3 regions of the Parabacteroides sp. ASF519 genome follow, and region 2 is predicted to be linked to each of the others. Evidence: riboswitches for the same ligand, from Rfam matches in the RefSeq annotation. Region 2 holds a riboswitch; each other region holds the start of a gene.
What was found. Region 2 has a riboswitch for cobalamin ahead of C825_RS17600 (sirohydrochlorin cobaltochelatase). Riboswitches for the same ligand answer to the same signal wherever they lie in the genome.

Region 1 (4,202 bases), 1.6 Mb from region 2:
ATGGCAGACTGGGGGCGTCCGTTGCCGGTTGGAAAATTCTGTTTTCCTTAGACGGTACACCTGCAGTGATTGAGGAACATAAATAACCTGAAAGAAGATGAAACATTCTGTTTACCTGATTTTTATAACTGTTTTTACAGTCGTGTTGGCAGCCCGGGCAAAGAATCCGGTGAAAATAGTCACTATCGGAGGTGGAGGGGTTGCGGTTTCCGTAAATAATCAGATGAGTTATCAGCAAATGGTCGATCAGATGATCGATTACTGGCAAAGGCAGTTGTCAAAAGTGTTATTACATAAGCCGGATCTGATATTATTAACGGAAGCATGCGATCGTCCTTCCGGATTAACTACGGCAGAGCAGTTTGAATATTATAAAGTAAGGAAAGATCAGGTAAAGGATTACCTGGCTTCGGTAGCAAAAGATAATCACTGTTATATTGCTTTTGGAACCAAAAGGGAAGAAAACGGAAGCTGGTGGAATTCATGTATACTGCTTGACCGACGTGGAAAAGTAGCCGGTATATATAATAAGAATTTTCCTACTATCCAGGAAATGAATGAGATCATGCCTTCTGATGAAGCAGAACTCCTGCTATGTGATTTCGGGACTGTTGCTTGTGCTGTTTGTTTCGATCTTAATTTTGATGAGTTGAGGGAACGGTATGCTCAGCAAAAACCGGACATAATTTTGTTTCCATCAATGTATCACGGAGGTTTGGAACAAAGCAAATGGGCTTATTCCTGTCAGGCTTATTTTGTTTGTGCCTATGGTTTTCTGAATGCTCCGTCGGAGATACGTAACCCATTGGGAGAGGTGGTCGCCTCAAGTACGAACTATTATAATTATGCTGTGGCTACAGTCAACCTTGACCGTAAATTGGTACATCTCGATAATAACTGGGAGAAATTGACCGCTTTGAAAAGAAAGTACGGTGATCTTGTTTCTATCTCTGATCCCGGACGTATAGGGGCAGTGATGATCACCAGTGAACATGATTCGATTTCAGCAGACCGGATGATAGATGAATTTGATATTCAGTTATTGGACGATTATTTCAATCAATCCCGTGCTGTTCGTGAACAAAAATTGATTAAAGCTCCGGTAAAAGACGCAATAGATGAATATCGTAAACATAATAAATAAAATTTATAGGATCTGCTACCGTAAGATGTAAAAATATCTCTATATTTGCGCTATGCATTGTTCCGAGCCTGTATCCGCGGGTAAGGATTAAAAGGGAACCGGGTGTGAATCCCGGACAGTCCCGCTGCTGTGAGCTTCATAACGTATCAGGCATACTTTTGCCACTGTTCTGTAAGGGGAATGGGAAGGCGCTTGATCCGGAAGTAAGTCAGAAGACCTGCAAGGCATATTATTTCGACGGCTTCGAGGAAAGGCCGGATGAGAAAAACAAGACATCTGATGTCTTTCTATTCTTGTTCCATTCCCAGTTTGCTGTCCTTTTAGGATCTGTTTTTAATTATTTTGCCATAATAATTAGGAAAAGAAGCATGGTTCGGTTGACGGGATGAGCTCCGTCGGTGGTCCATGCTTTTCTTTTTCAAAGACTGAACAGTTAAGACGGAATACTTGTTTATTATTGGAAAAGTATGTTTATTTGCAGATAGTATTTATAAAACAACAGGCAATATGAAAAAGGTTACAGGTTTAGTTTTGATTATTTTGATGGCATTTATTGCTGTTCCCGCTAAATCCCAATTGAAGTTTGGGGTAAAAGGTGGTTTGAATATATCGTCCGTTCATTTGAATTCAGATATTCTGAAAGCGGATAATGTGACTGGTTTCCAGATCGGTCCGATGATCGAGACAACGATTCCTCTGATTGGAGTAGGGTTGGATGCGGCTATCCTCTATTCACAGAAAGGGATGGATGTGAAATCGGAGACAGGAACTTCCACGAATGTGAAAACAGATTATATCGATGTCCCGGTGAATTTGAAATGGAAATTCGGACTACCTATCATTAAAGGATATCTGGCTGCCGGTCCGTATATCGGTTTCCGTGTAGGTGGCGATAAATTCTGGGAGATTCCCGGAAGTGTAGTAGGACAGGTGAAAGCGAAAAACTTTAGTGCCGGTCTTAATTTTGGTGCAGGTGTGGAACTGATCAGCCATTTGCAGGTCGGTATAAACTATGGCCTGGGACTGACTGATAATTACAGTGCGGAAAAATATGATCTGAATGCCAAGAACCGCGGATGGTCGGTGACAGCCGCTATCTTGTTCTGATAACAGACAGAAGATATGAGGGGCCGGGCTTTAACAGTCCGGCCTTTTTTGTTACTTTTGACCTCGGAAATGAAATATGCAGATGTCATACTACCCCTGCCGTTGGAGAATAGCTATACATATAGTATTCCGACGGATCTGGAGGCAGCCGTAACTCCCGGTTGCCGGGTCATTGTTCATTTCGGCAAGAAACGTTACTATACTGCCATTGTGATGGAAGTACATGAACGCAGGCCGAATACGGACTTTGAGACGAAGGAGATTTATGCCCTGCTGGATGCCAGCCCAGTACTAAGGAGGCCGCAACTTCGCTTTTGGAAATGGATCGCCTCCTATTATATGTGTAAACTGGGGGATGTCTATAAAGTGGCTTTACCTTCCGGGCTGAAACTGGAAAGCGAGACGGCTGTCACTTATAATGCCGATTTTGAGGCAGACGGTCCTTTGCGTCCTAATGAGCAGACTGTGCTGGATGCTTTTAAAGGAGTGCTCAAGTTAACAGTTTCGGAGTTGGAAAAGAAAACAGGCCTGCGCAATGTCGTTCCCGTAGTTGCTTCCCTGATGGCCCGTGGGGCAGTGGAGGTCAGCGAAGAGATGAAACGCGGGTTTGTTCCGAAGATGCAGACATTTATCCGTCTGTCTCAGGAATATGCAACCGAAGAACGCTTGCAGGAAGCCTTTGCTGATTTTAAGCGGGCCAAGAAGCAGGAACTTTTGCTGGTTTGCTTCCTTGATCTGAGCCACGCATTAAATCCGGCATTAACCGTGGAAGTATCCAAAAAAGAATTACTGGAACGCAGCGGTTGTTCATCAACGATATTGGACGGGTTGCTGAAACGGGGAGTCCTTGAAAGCTATGAAAAAGAAGTGGGGCGTTTGCAGGTTCCGGTATGCCGTTTGCAACCTCTCAGTTCGCTTAGTCCGGCACAGGAGAAAGCGTATAGCGAGATACATGATACCTTTACTTCTAAAGATGTTTGCCTGCTTCACGGAGTTACTTCCAGCGGTAAGACGGAAATTTATGTACGGCTGATAGACGAGGTTCTGAAGCTGGGACGGCAGGTTCTATATATGCTTCCTGAAATAGCTATTACGACGCAGATCACCGAACGGCTGGCTAAACTGTTCGGTAATAAGCTCTTGGTATATCATTCGAAATTCTCGGATAACGAGCGTGTGGAAGTATGGAACAAACTCCTGCATGGGAACGAACCGATGGTAGTGCTGGGTGTACGTTCTTCTCTCTTCCTGCCATTCAAGGACCTGGGACTGATCATTGTGGATGAGGAACATGAAAATACGTATAAGCAGCAAGATCCGGCCCCTCGTTACCATGCCCGCAATGCTGCAATCGTGCTGGCGGGAATGCATGGGGCAAAGACGCTGCTGGGATCTGCTACCCCTTCGATCGATTCTTATTTCAATGCAACGACTGGTAAGTATGGACTGGTAGAGTTGGTTACCCGTTACGGTGACTGCCTGATGCCGGAGATTATAACTGCCGATATAAAGGAACTGAAGCGGAAAAAGATCATGAAGGATACACTTTTCTCCCCGTTATTGGTCGAGAAAGTAAATGCGTCCCTGGCACGCGGTGAACAGGCTATCTTGTTCCAGAACAGGCGTGGGTTTGCCCCGCTGATCGAATGTAAGAGTTGTGGCTGGGTGCCTCATTGTGTGAACTGTGATGTCAGCTTGACCTATCATAAATATCATAACCAATTGGTTTGCCATTATTGCGGATATACCATCCAGTTACCGCCTCATTGTCCGGAATGCCAGAGTACGGAGTTGAAGATGATGGGTTTTGGGACAGAGAAGGTGGAGGAGGAAATAGCTTCCCTGTTCCCTTCGGCGAAGGTCGAGCGGTTGGATTTCGATACGGCACGTACCCGTACGGCTTACGAACGCATCATTTCCGACTTTGAGAAAGGAAAGACGCAAATCCTTA
Region 2 (4,202 bases):
ACGGATCATGATGTCCTGGCCGATTCCGATTTCCTTAGCGGCCATTTTGATCTCGCCGTAATAACCGCGCGGGGTAATCATTTTATTTTCGAACTGATAGGTCTGTGAGTTGCCGATAAGGATGACAGTGAACATATCCACCTGTTCCGGGTCGAAGTCTGCCAGTGTGGTGATCGTCACTTCCTGTTCTTCGCGTCCTGCCTGGCGGACAAAGCCGACCGGTGTCTGCGGATCGCGTTCCTGTAGGAAAATTTCGATCAGGCGGTAGAGCTGCCAGTAGCGGCCTTCACTTTTGGGATTATAGATGGCGGTGATAAAGTCTGCCGAAGCGGCGGCTTTGATGCGTTTTTCTATCAGTTCCCACGGTGTCATCAGGTCGGAGAGGGAGATCACGCAGAAGTCGTGTCCTACCGGGGCACCCAACAGGGAGGCTGCCTTCTGGAAGGCACTGATTCCGGGTAAAGCTTCGATGCTGATGTCACTTCCTTTTTCGCGTTTCATCTCGTAGATAAGCGGGGCCATCCCATAGATGCCGGCATCGCCGGAGCTGATAACAGTTACTACTTTGCCTTCGGTCGCATAATTATATGCTTCTTCGGCACGTGCCTTCTCCCGTTTCATCCCTGAGTCGATACATATGGCTCCGGGACGGATTATCTTTTCAATGAACCGGAAGTAATATTTGTATCCCACGATAACGTCTGATTGCCGGATGGCAGATAACACTGCGGGAGTAATGTCTGATTCACTGCCGGGTCCGATACCGGCTACGATTATTTTACCTGTGCTCATTTATAGCTTTGAGTTATTGATTCTGATACATTCGGTTGTAATCATGCAGACACAAAGATAATCTATTTATTTCGTACCGGTAGACTTTTGACGGTTTTGTTCTTAAAAATACGTTTCCGGGCTTTGCGTTTGAGTTGCAGGTATTGCAGCCAGGAAAATACTCGTAGTAACACAACAAGTAAAATAACACCTGACAGAATATAACAGACTAAGGGAGTTGACATTCTCCCCTCAACAAAAGTATTATCCCCACCCTTACCAAGGGATAATAACACATACAATTTGGTCATCATAATTTAATAAGAATCTGTATTTTAACAATACAAAGGTAGCCTATGCTGCAGAAGGGGAATATATATAAAATCACATATAAAATATATAATCTGATATTCTTTCAGCTGTTTAGTTTCTTCTTTAATTCTTCGGGGGTAAGTCCGAATTGTGTTTTACAGAACTTATAGAAATGAGAATGTGAACTGAAATCGAAATCGTCGATTATACTTTTGAAATCTTCACCTTCTGTTGTCAGGCATTTTAAAATCCGTTTCGCCTTTTCATTCAGTAACCACTGGTAGGCAGGAATACCGAAGTTTTCTTTGAATTTGACCCGGAAGGAGTTTATCCCATATCCCATCAGATTGGCCAGTTCTTTGACATTCTTTACTTTCATATAATTTTCCGCTACCTGTTTTTCGAACTCAGACGGGTGATTGGCCAGCAGATAGAAAAAATGACCTAAATCTTTACTGGGGTAGACTGTTTTGAGAAGATAGAACAGTTCCTCTCTTTTGGCAAGATATAAGTTGTAATTCAAATAATTATTCTCCAGATACTGAATGAGAAGTTTTAAAAAGCTGTAGAGAGGTTCGATTATCTTTAGTTCTATCCATTCAAACGAGGATTCGGGTAATAGGTCATATTGAGCCCGGAAACGAAATAACTCATCGATAGTCAGACTATCGAAGGTGAACGCAAGAATTTGCGAACATGGAGTAATTTCATAGGTGTATTTTTCATGCCCTTTAAGAAAGAGCATATGCGGTTCGCCAATGGACTTCGTTTGAGTATGTGGAGAATATATTTTTACTGATCCGTCCAGTATGAAGAAAATCATATTATTATATAGGTAAGATTCAGTTAAATCTATTCCTTCGGGCTTTATGAGAAGATCAAAGCCTGCATGTAATGACTGACTGTTAGGTATTTCAGAAGGCGCGTTATTAATCGTACTTTTCATGTTTTTGTTTGGATTTAGTTGTTGTTTTACACTCCATGTGAATGTATATGCAAAAAAAATACAATGTTCCAGTTTGTTATGTATACAAAATATCATTTTATGTATATATTTTGATATAAATAAAAATGCAAGTAAAGATGGTAAATAATTAGTTGATAATAGATAAAATGTCTATTGTTATTGCTCCTTTAATAATGTAAAAGTTCTGGTTGTGTAAATTAGAATTTCAAGAATGTATTGATATAAAAAACCGGCCTTTCCCCGTATGAGGAAAGAGGCCGGTTTTCATTTGTGACTCTGTGACGGATAATGGGCGTTTGGTCCGTCAGTCTTTTTCAGCAGCGTATTGCTTCTTTTTATCCATGATATCGACTATTTTGTGTTTGGCCGCAAAACGGGCATGTTCGATGAAGATGTCCTGTATGTCGGGATTCTGTCCCAGACCTTCCATCAGGACGGATACTTCGTAACCGTTGTCTTCCAGCTCCTTTTTCCAGTCGCCTGCTATATCATTGTTGGCATGGTCGCCGGCAACGAACATGAAAGGCATGAGCATGACTTTCTTTACACCGCTGGCTTTGAGCTTGGCAAGCATCGTATCGAAAGTGGGATAACCTTCGATCGTTCCGACATGGAAGTTTTCATAGCCTTTTGCTTTCAGCATATAATCAGTCACTGTCTTCTGCAACATACCGTGTGTGCAAAAGACATACTCATTGAACAACCTACAAGAAAGGCTGTCAGCAGACATTTCTTTTTCATTGAAAGAGATTTGTTTTATGTTCATAATAGCCCTCCTGGCCCCGGGAGAACGGATTTGTCTGTCTGGCAGGTTTCCTGACTTGCCCGGAAAACGACCTTCCCATCCTTGTCACGGACAGTGGTGTAAGCATGTTTTCCTTTTATAGCGGGCTTCACAGTAGCAGGCACTATTCCGGATTCTCACCGGATTCCCTTTTATACGGCAACCGGAGGCTGGCGTATCACCAAAGCGGGACAAAGATAGAAATTTATTTAAAATAAGGGAGCTTTTATAATCTCTTAATTGAATCTCCCGCAACAACTTTCTCATGGATTGTGTTCCATTTACCACAATAAAATCGGACATGGAATATGTCTTACTATTAACGTCAAATAATTGTATATATGGAGTGGTTTGCTGATTTGCTCAAACACTATCCGGAACTGGCTATCTTTCTGACACTGGCTTTCGGTTTCTGGATAGGTAAATTTAAGATAGGTAAATTTTCTTTGGGAACAGTTACCAGCGTATTGCTGGTCGGTGTATTAATCGGACAATTGCATATCGATATCGGGGCACCCATTAAATCCGTATTCTTTCTTCTGTTCCTTTTTGCCGTGGGATATAGTGTTGGTCCGCAGTTCTTTCGCGGGCTAAAAAAGGAGGGACTTCCGCAGATGTTTTTTGCCGTACTGATGTGTTTGTTCTCTCTGTTTGTTCCCTTTTTGCTTGCCAAGCTGATGGGATACAATGCCGGAGAAGCGGCTGGATTGCTGGCTGGTTCGCAGACGATCTCTGCGGTGCTGGGAGTAGCGGAAGATACGATCAACCAGAGCGGGTTGAGTGCGGCAGACAAAACATCCATGATTAATGTGATGCCTGTAGCTTATGCTGTCTGTTATATTTTCGGTACGGCCGGTTCTGCCTGGCTGATGAGCGATGTGGCTCCCCGTTTGCTAGGCGGACTGCCTTCGGTAAAGAAGGCTTGTAAAGAGCTGGAAGCAAAGATGGGTACCGACGATGAGAGCGAGCAACCCGGTTTTATGCCGGCAGCACGTCCCATCACTTTCCGCGCTTATAAGATCAGTAATGACTGGTTCGGGGCAGGCAAGACCGTACAGGAGCTGGAAGATTATCTGGAAGGGCAGGGCCGTCGTCTGTTTGTAGAACGCGTACGAATCAATAATGTGGTATATGACGTGAAACCGGACCTGATGCTTCAGAAAGGGAACGAAGTCGTGTTGAGTGGTCGCCGTGAATTTGTGATCGGAGAAGAAGATTGGATCGGAGACGAAGTGAACGACCTTGAATTGCTGGACTTCCCGGCAGAGACATTGCCTGTACTGATCTCCTGTAAGAAGTTTTCGGGAATAACTGTAGCCGGTCTCCGCAGTGAAAAGGTGATGCACGGCGTCAGCATTAAAAGTATCA
Region 3 (4,202 bases), 2.5 Mb from region 2:
GTTTGAACATCACGTCCCATGCCACCATGTTTATCCAGAGCAATCCAGATGTCAAAGTGATAGTTCTTTGGCTCAGGAGTAGGTTCCGGGGTCGGCTTAGGATCGTCATCGTTAGAACAAGCATTGAAAGACAATGTAACCATTGCCATAATGAATGCATAAAATAGTAACTGAAACTTTTTCATTTGTATGAATATTTAATTATTAATTAATGAATAATCTGAATTTGGCAAAAAACGCACGTCCAGGTTTCTGGAGTTTGTAATTGTCATAAGCGGTAGAGTCAAATAGATTGCTACATTCCAACGATATATTGTAACGCTGTTTATTCCACGAATAGGTCACATTTACATTCGATATATTCTGGGTCGGGATACGCGATTTACTCTCGATAGCACCATAAGCCTCCCAGGAAAGATAAAACCAGTGTATCCATTGCCAGGAATACCCGATACGGAGATCGTCGTCCTTCTGGGCCAGATCATGAAATGTATAACTGACATCCGCATTACTATAAAACCAGGGGCGATTGGGTACGCGGTTTTTATAAGTAGCCGAAGGTTTACCGTCTGTCTTGTACTTTTTCTGGTCGCGGGCTTCATTGTAACTGGCATTGACCACTATCCGGAGGCTGTTTTTCCAGTTATATCGGACTTCGCCTTCAGCTCCCTTGATATGTACCGCCGGTATATTTTCATATTGCATCATCCCCTCTTTTTCAGAAACCGTTGCCTGGATGAAATCGTCTACAAAGCGTAAAAATCCATTCGCCTCATAGTAAAATGAATGACCGGAAGCAGGATGCCAATTACCAAAAAGGCCGAAGTTAATATTGTCACTGCTTTCCGGATTAAGGGCGAGATTCGGATAGATAGTCGTTCCGTTTCCAAGCAACTCCCGAGACAGAGGCAGCCGCACACTATGTTCAAAAGAGGCTTTAGCAGACAACGCTTCCCAACATATAAAACGCCAGCCGAATCCGCCTCCCCAGTAATTTTTAGTCGCATTCCTGTCAACCTCATCCGAACCTGTTATCCATGAAAGATCATTCTGCTCGACAGATGTTGCGTTGATATAATCCTTGACAAATAACGTACTCTCCCATCTTCCGTCGAAAAACGACTGGTTGTAGGTCAACCCGAGGATATGTTTGGTTAAAACATCATTGGTCGGTTCAAATGTTTCATCAATATCGTCGCGGCGATTGTTTCCGGTACGGTTGAGTAAATAGTTCAGGCTGAAGGAATGATGGCGGTTGATAGTATAATCAACACCTCCGCGGAAAATTGTCAGAGGCCGGTCATAATGACGCATGGATCGTCCGCGACCGTTGATCTCATTACGGGACGACGGGGTAAAACCGCCGTCCCAGTTATAAATACGATAGGCAGTATCAACAGTCAGCGAGCGATCCCAGGTATGGGATAACGATGCACTGGTATTGATCTTATCAAAACGCTTCTGATAACGGGCTGAAATATTCCAAGCACTGCCGCGACGCTCTGCATCTCCGATGACCTTAGTCTGGATAGAACCGGTCTGCAACTCCTTATCTACTTTGGAATAAGAGCCGGAAACAAAGAAAGCATCTGCCCAGGACTTATCGACAAAGCCGGCTTCAAGTTGCCCCAGCAAGGAAAAATAATCATCATGGAACCGTTTGCGGTTGACTTCAATATAGTTACGGCTATCTGCATCCCAGACCTCGACACCTTTCATCATATAATCATTTTTCGAGTAATTGACACCGACAGTCGGTTTCATGATCAATCCAGTCTTCGGCTCTACGAACTGACCATTCAGATCAGCCCGATGCGTGTGAAACGAGCCGATGCCGTAAGAGGCATCGAGATAATTTTTCTTGTCTTGATTGGTGATGATGTTGATAGCTCCTCCCAAAGCATCGGCCCCCAGGCTGGCAGGAACTACTCCTTTATATATCTCGACCCGGTCAATAATATTTACAGGCAAATTGGCCAGTGAAATACCGCTACCTTTTGCATCCAGCGGCATACCGTCAATAAAATATCTCACCGAATTACCCGACAGCCCGTTAATGGAGAGGTCAAAATCGGAACCTACCCCTCCTTCTTCCCTGATCTTGATGCCAACTGTCCGGTTAACCATTTCGTTCAGGTTCTTCAAGGAACTGATCTGTGGTTTTATATCCAACGCATTGACGGTCAGGGCACCTTCCTTGACCTTCTGTGTTTTCGATTTGCCATACACCTCAACAGTGTTCAGGGTTACGGAATTTTCTTCCATAACGAAATCGAGCGTCTTGTTCCTGCGGATATCGAGAATTGTTTTTATTGTATTATAACCCAACAAGGTAATTATAAGAGTATGCTTTCCGGGTTTCAGACTTAGTGAATAGCGCCCCCGGTCGTCGGTATATGTCCCTGCCGTCGTATTTTCGATAGCAACAGTAACCATAGGAAGCGGAGCACCATCTTCTCCCCTCACCTCTCCGGACAGCGTAACCCTGTCTTGCGCCGCCAGACTTACAGGAAACAAACAAATAAACAACAAAAATACATGTATGAAACCTCTCATCCCATCAAAAACATTATATATTAACGACAGGCTTTCGACAAAACAGAATGGAACACATGAACAGCCGGAACTCCCTACCAAATACAGTCAAGTCCTTACTTACATGTTTTTCAGCCTTATTCCTCGAAAGCTTAAAACTACTGATTCTGGCAGGTCTTCTGACTTACTCCGTCATTGAACGTCCTTCCCATTCATTGCGAACAGTGGATTGAGTTGTGTTCAACGACTTTGGCGGAGCTTACAGCAGCGGGTCTGTTCAGGATTTTCACCTGATTCCCTTTTCATCACTTTTCCGTAGAACTGGATTTGTGACACCAAAACCGGAGGCAAAGGTAAAGATTATTTTTAAACAGTACCCTATTTTTTATAAATGATCATAGATTTGTATTAATGGAACGAACTATTCTTTACTTTTGTCAGCAGAATATAATTACATAGCAAACATTTAATAATATGAGCAATTCATTCAAGCCGGCAACTTTGTGTGTGCAGGGTGGCTGGCAGCCTAAAAAAGGAGAACCTCGCGTTCTGCCTATCTATCAGAGTACTACCTTCAAGTATGAGACCAGCGAACAAATGGCGAAACTGTTCGATCTGGAAGAGAGTGGTTATTTCTATACTCGTCTGCAAAACCCGACCAACGATGCCGTAGCATCCAAGATCGCCGCTTTGGAAGGTGGTGTGGCAGCAATGCTGACTTCATCGGGACAGGCTGCCAACTTCTTTGCCTGTTTCAATATCTGCGAAGCCGGCGACCATATCGTAAGTGCAACCGGTATTTATGGCGGAACATACAATCTGCTGTCTGTTACCCTGAAAAAGCTGGGCATCGAATGTACATTCATCGACCAGGATGCCAGTGAAGAGGAGATCAGCAAGGCGTTCCGTCCGAATACAAAATTATTGTTCGGCGAAACGATCTCCAATCCGGGAGTGATGGTACTGGATATTGAAAAGTTTGCCCGTATCGCTCACAAACATGGCGTACCATTGATCGTCGACAATACATTTGCCACACCGATCAACTGTCGCCCGTTCGAATGGGGTGCCGATATCGTTACGCATTCTACGACCAAATATATGGACGGACATGCGACTGCCGTAGGAGGTTGTATCGTCGACAGCGGTAACTTCGACTGGGAAGCGCATGCAGACAAATACCCGGGCCTCTGCCAGCCGGATGACTCCTATCATGGCCTGACTTACACAAAGACATTCGGGAAACTGGCATATATCACCAAGGCTACCAGCCAGTTGATGCGTGACCTGGGTTCTATCCAGTCTCCGCAAAATGCTTTCCTGCTGAACCTCGGACTGGAAACATTGCATCTGCGTATGCCGCAGCATTGTAAAAATGCACTGGCCGTAGCTAAATGGCTTCAGAATTGCGACAAGGTAGCCTGGGTAAACTATCCGGATCTGGAAGGAAATAAATATTACGAACTGACAAAGAAATATCTTCCGAACGGTTCATGCGGTGTCCTGTCATTCGGACTGAAAGGCGGACGCGAGGTAGCTATCAAGTTTATGGACAGCTTGAAGCTGGCTGCTATCGTTACTCATGTGGCCGATGCCCGTACTTGTGTGCTTCATCCGGCAAGCCATACGCATCGCCAGTTGACCGACGAACAATTGAAGGAAGCCGG

Region 1: linked by a shared signal. The riboswitch ahead of C825_RS24270 (porin family protein) and the one ahead of C825_RS17600 (sirohydrochlorin cobaltochelatase) in region 2 are both predicted to bind cobalamin.
Region 3: linked by a shared signal. The riboswitch ahead of C825_RS07415 (TonB-dependent receptor) and the one ahead of C825_RS17600 (sirohydrochlorin cobaltochelatase) in region 2 are both predicted to bind cobalamin.

Annotation. Positions count from the first base shown of each region.
Region 1 is NZ_AQFV02000006.1:6,038,253-6,042,454, reverse strand. Features, by position in the region: gene C825_RS24280 (heparinase II/III domain-containing protein) at 1-86, shown strand, start outside; gene C825_RS24275 (carbon-nitrogen hydrolase family protein) at 98-1,144, shown strand; cobalamin riboswitch at 1,185-1,383, shown strand; gene C825_RS24270 (porin family protein) at 1,652-2,251, shown strand; gene priA (replication restart helicase PriA) at 2,321-4,202, shown strand, end outside.
Region 2 is NZ_AQFV02000006.1:4,432,646-4,436,847, reverse strand. Features, by position in the region: gene cobJ (precorrin-3B C(17)-methyltransferase) at 1-792, opposite strand, end outside; gene C825_RS17605 (AraC family transcriptional regulator) at 1,187-2,029, opposite strand; partial or broken gene C825_RS17600 (sirohydrochlorin cobaltochelatase) at 2,355-2,705, opposite strand; cobalamin riboswitch at 2,840-3,035, opposite strand; gene aspT (aspartate-alanine antiporter) at 3,176-4,202, shown strand, end outside.
Region 3 is NZ_AQFV02000006.1:1,910,603-1,914,804, reverse strand. Features, by position in the region: gene C825_RS07420 (DUF4374 domain-containing protein) at 1-185, opposite strand, end outside; gene C825_RS07415 (TonB-dependent receptor) at 205-2,556, opposite strand; cobalamin riboswitch at 2,688-2,890, opposite strand; gene C825_RS07410 (O-acetylhomoserine aminocarboxypropyltransferase/cysteine synthase family protein) at 3,010-4,202, shown strand, end outside.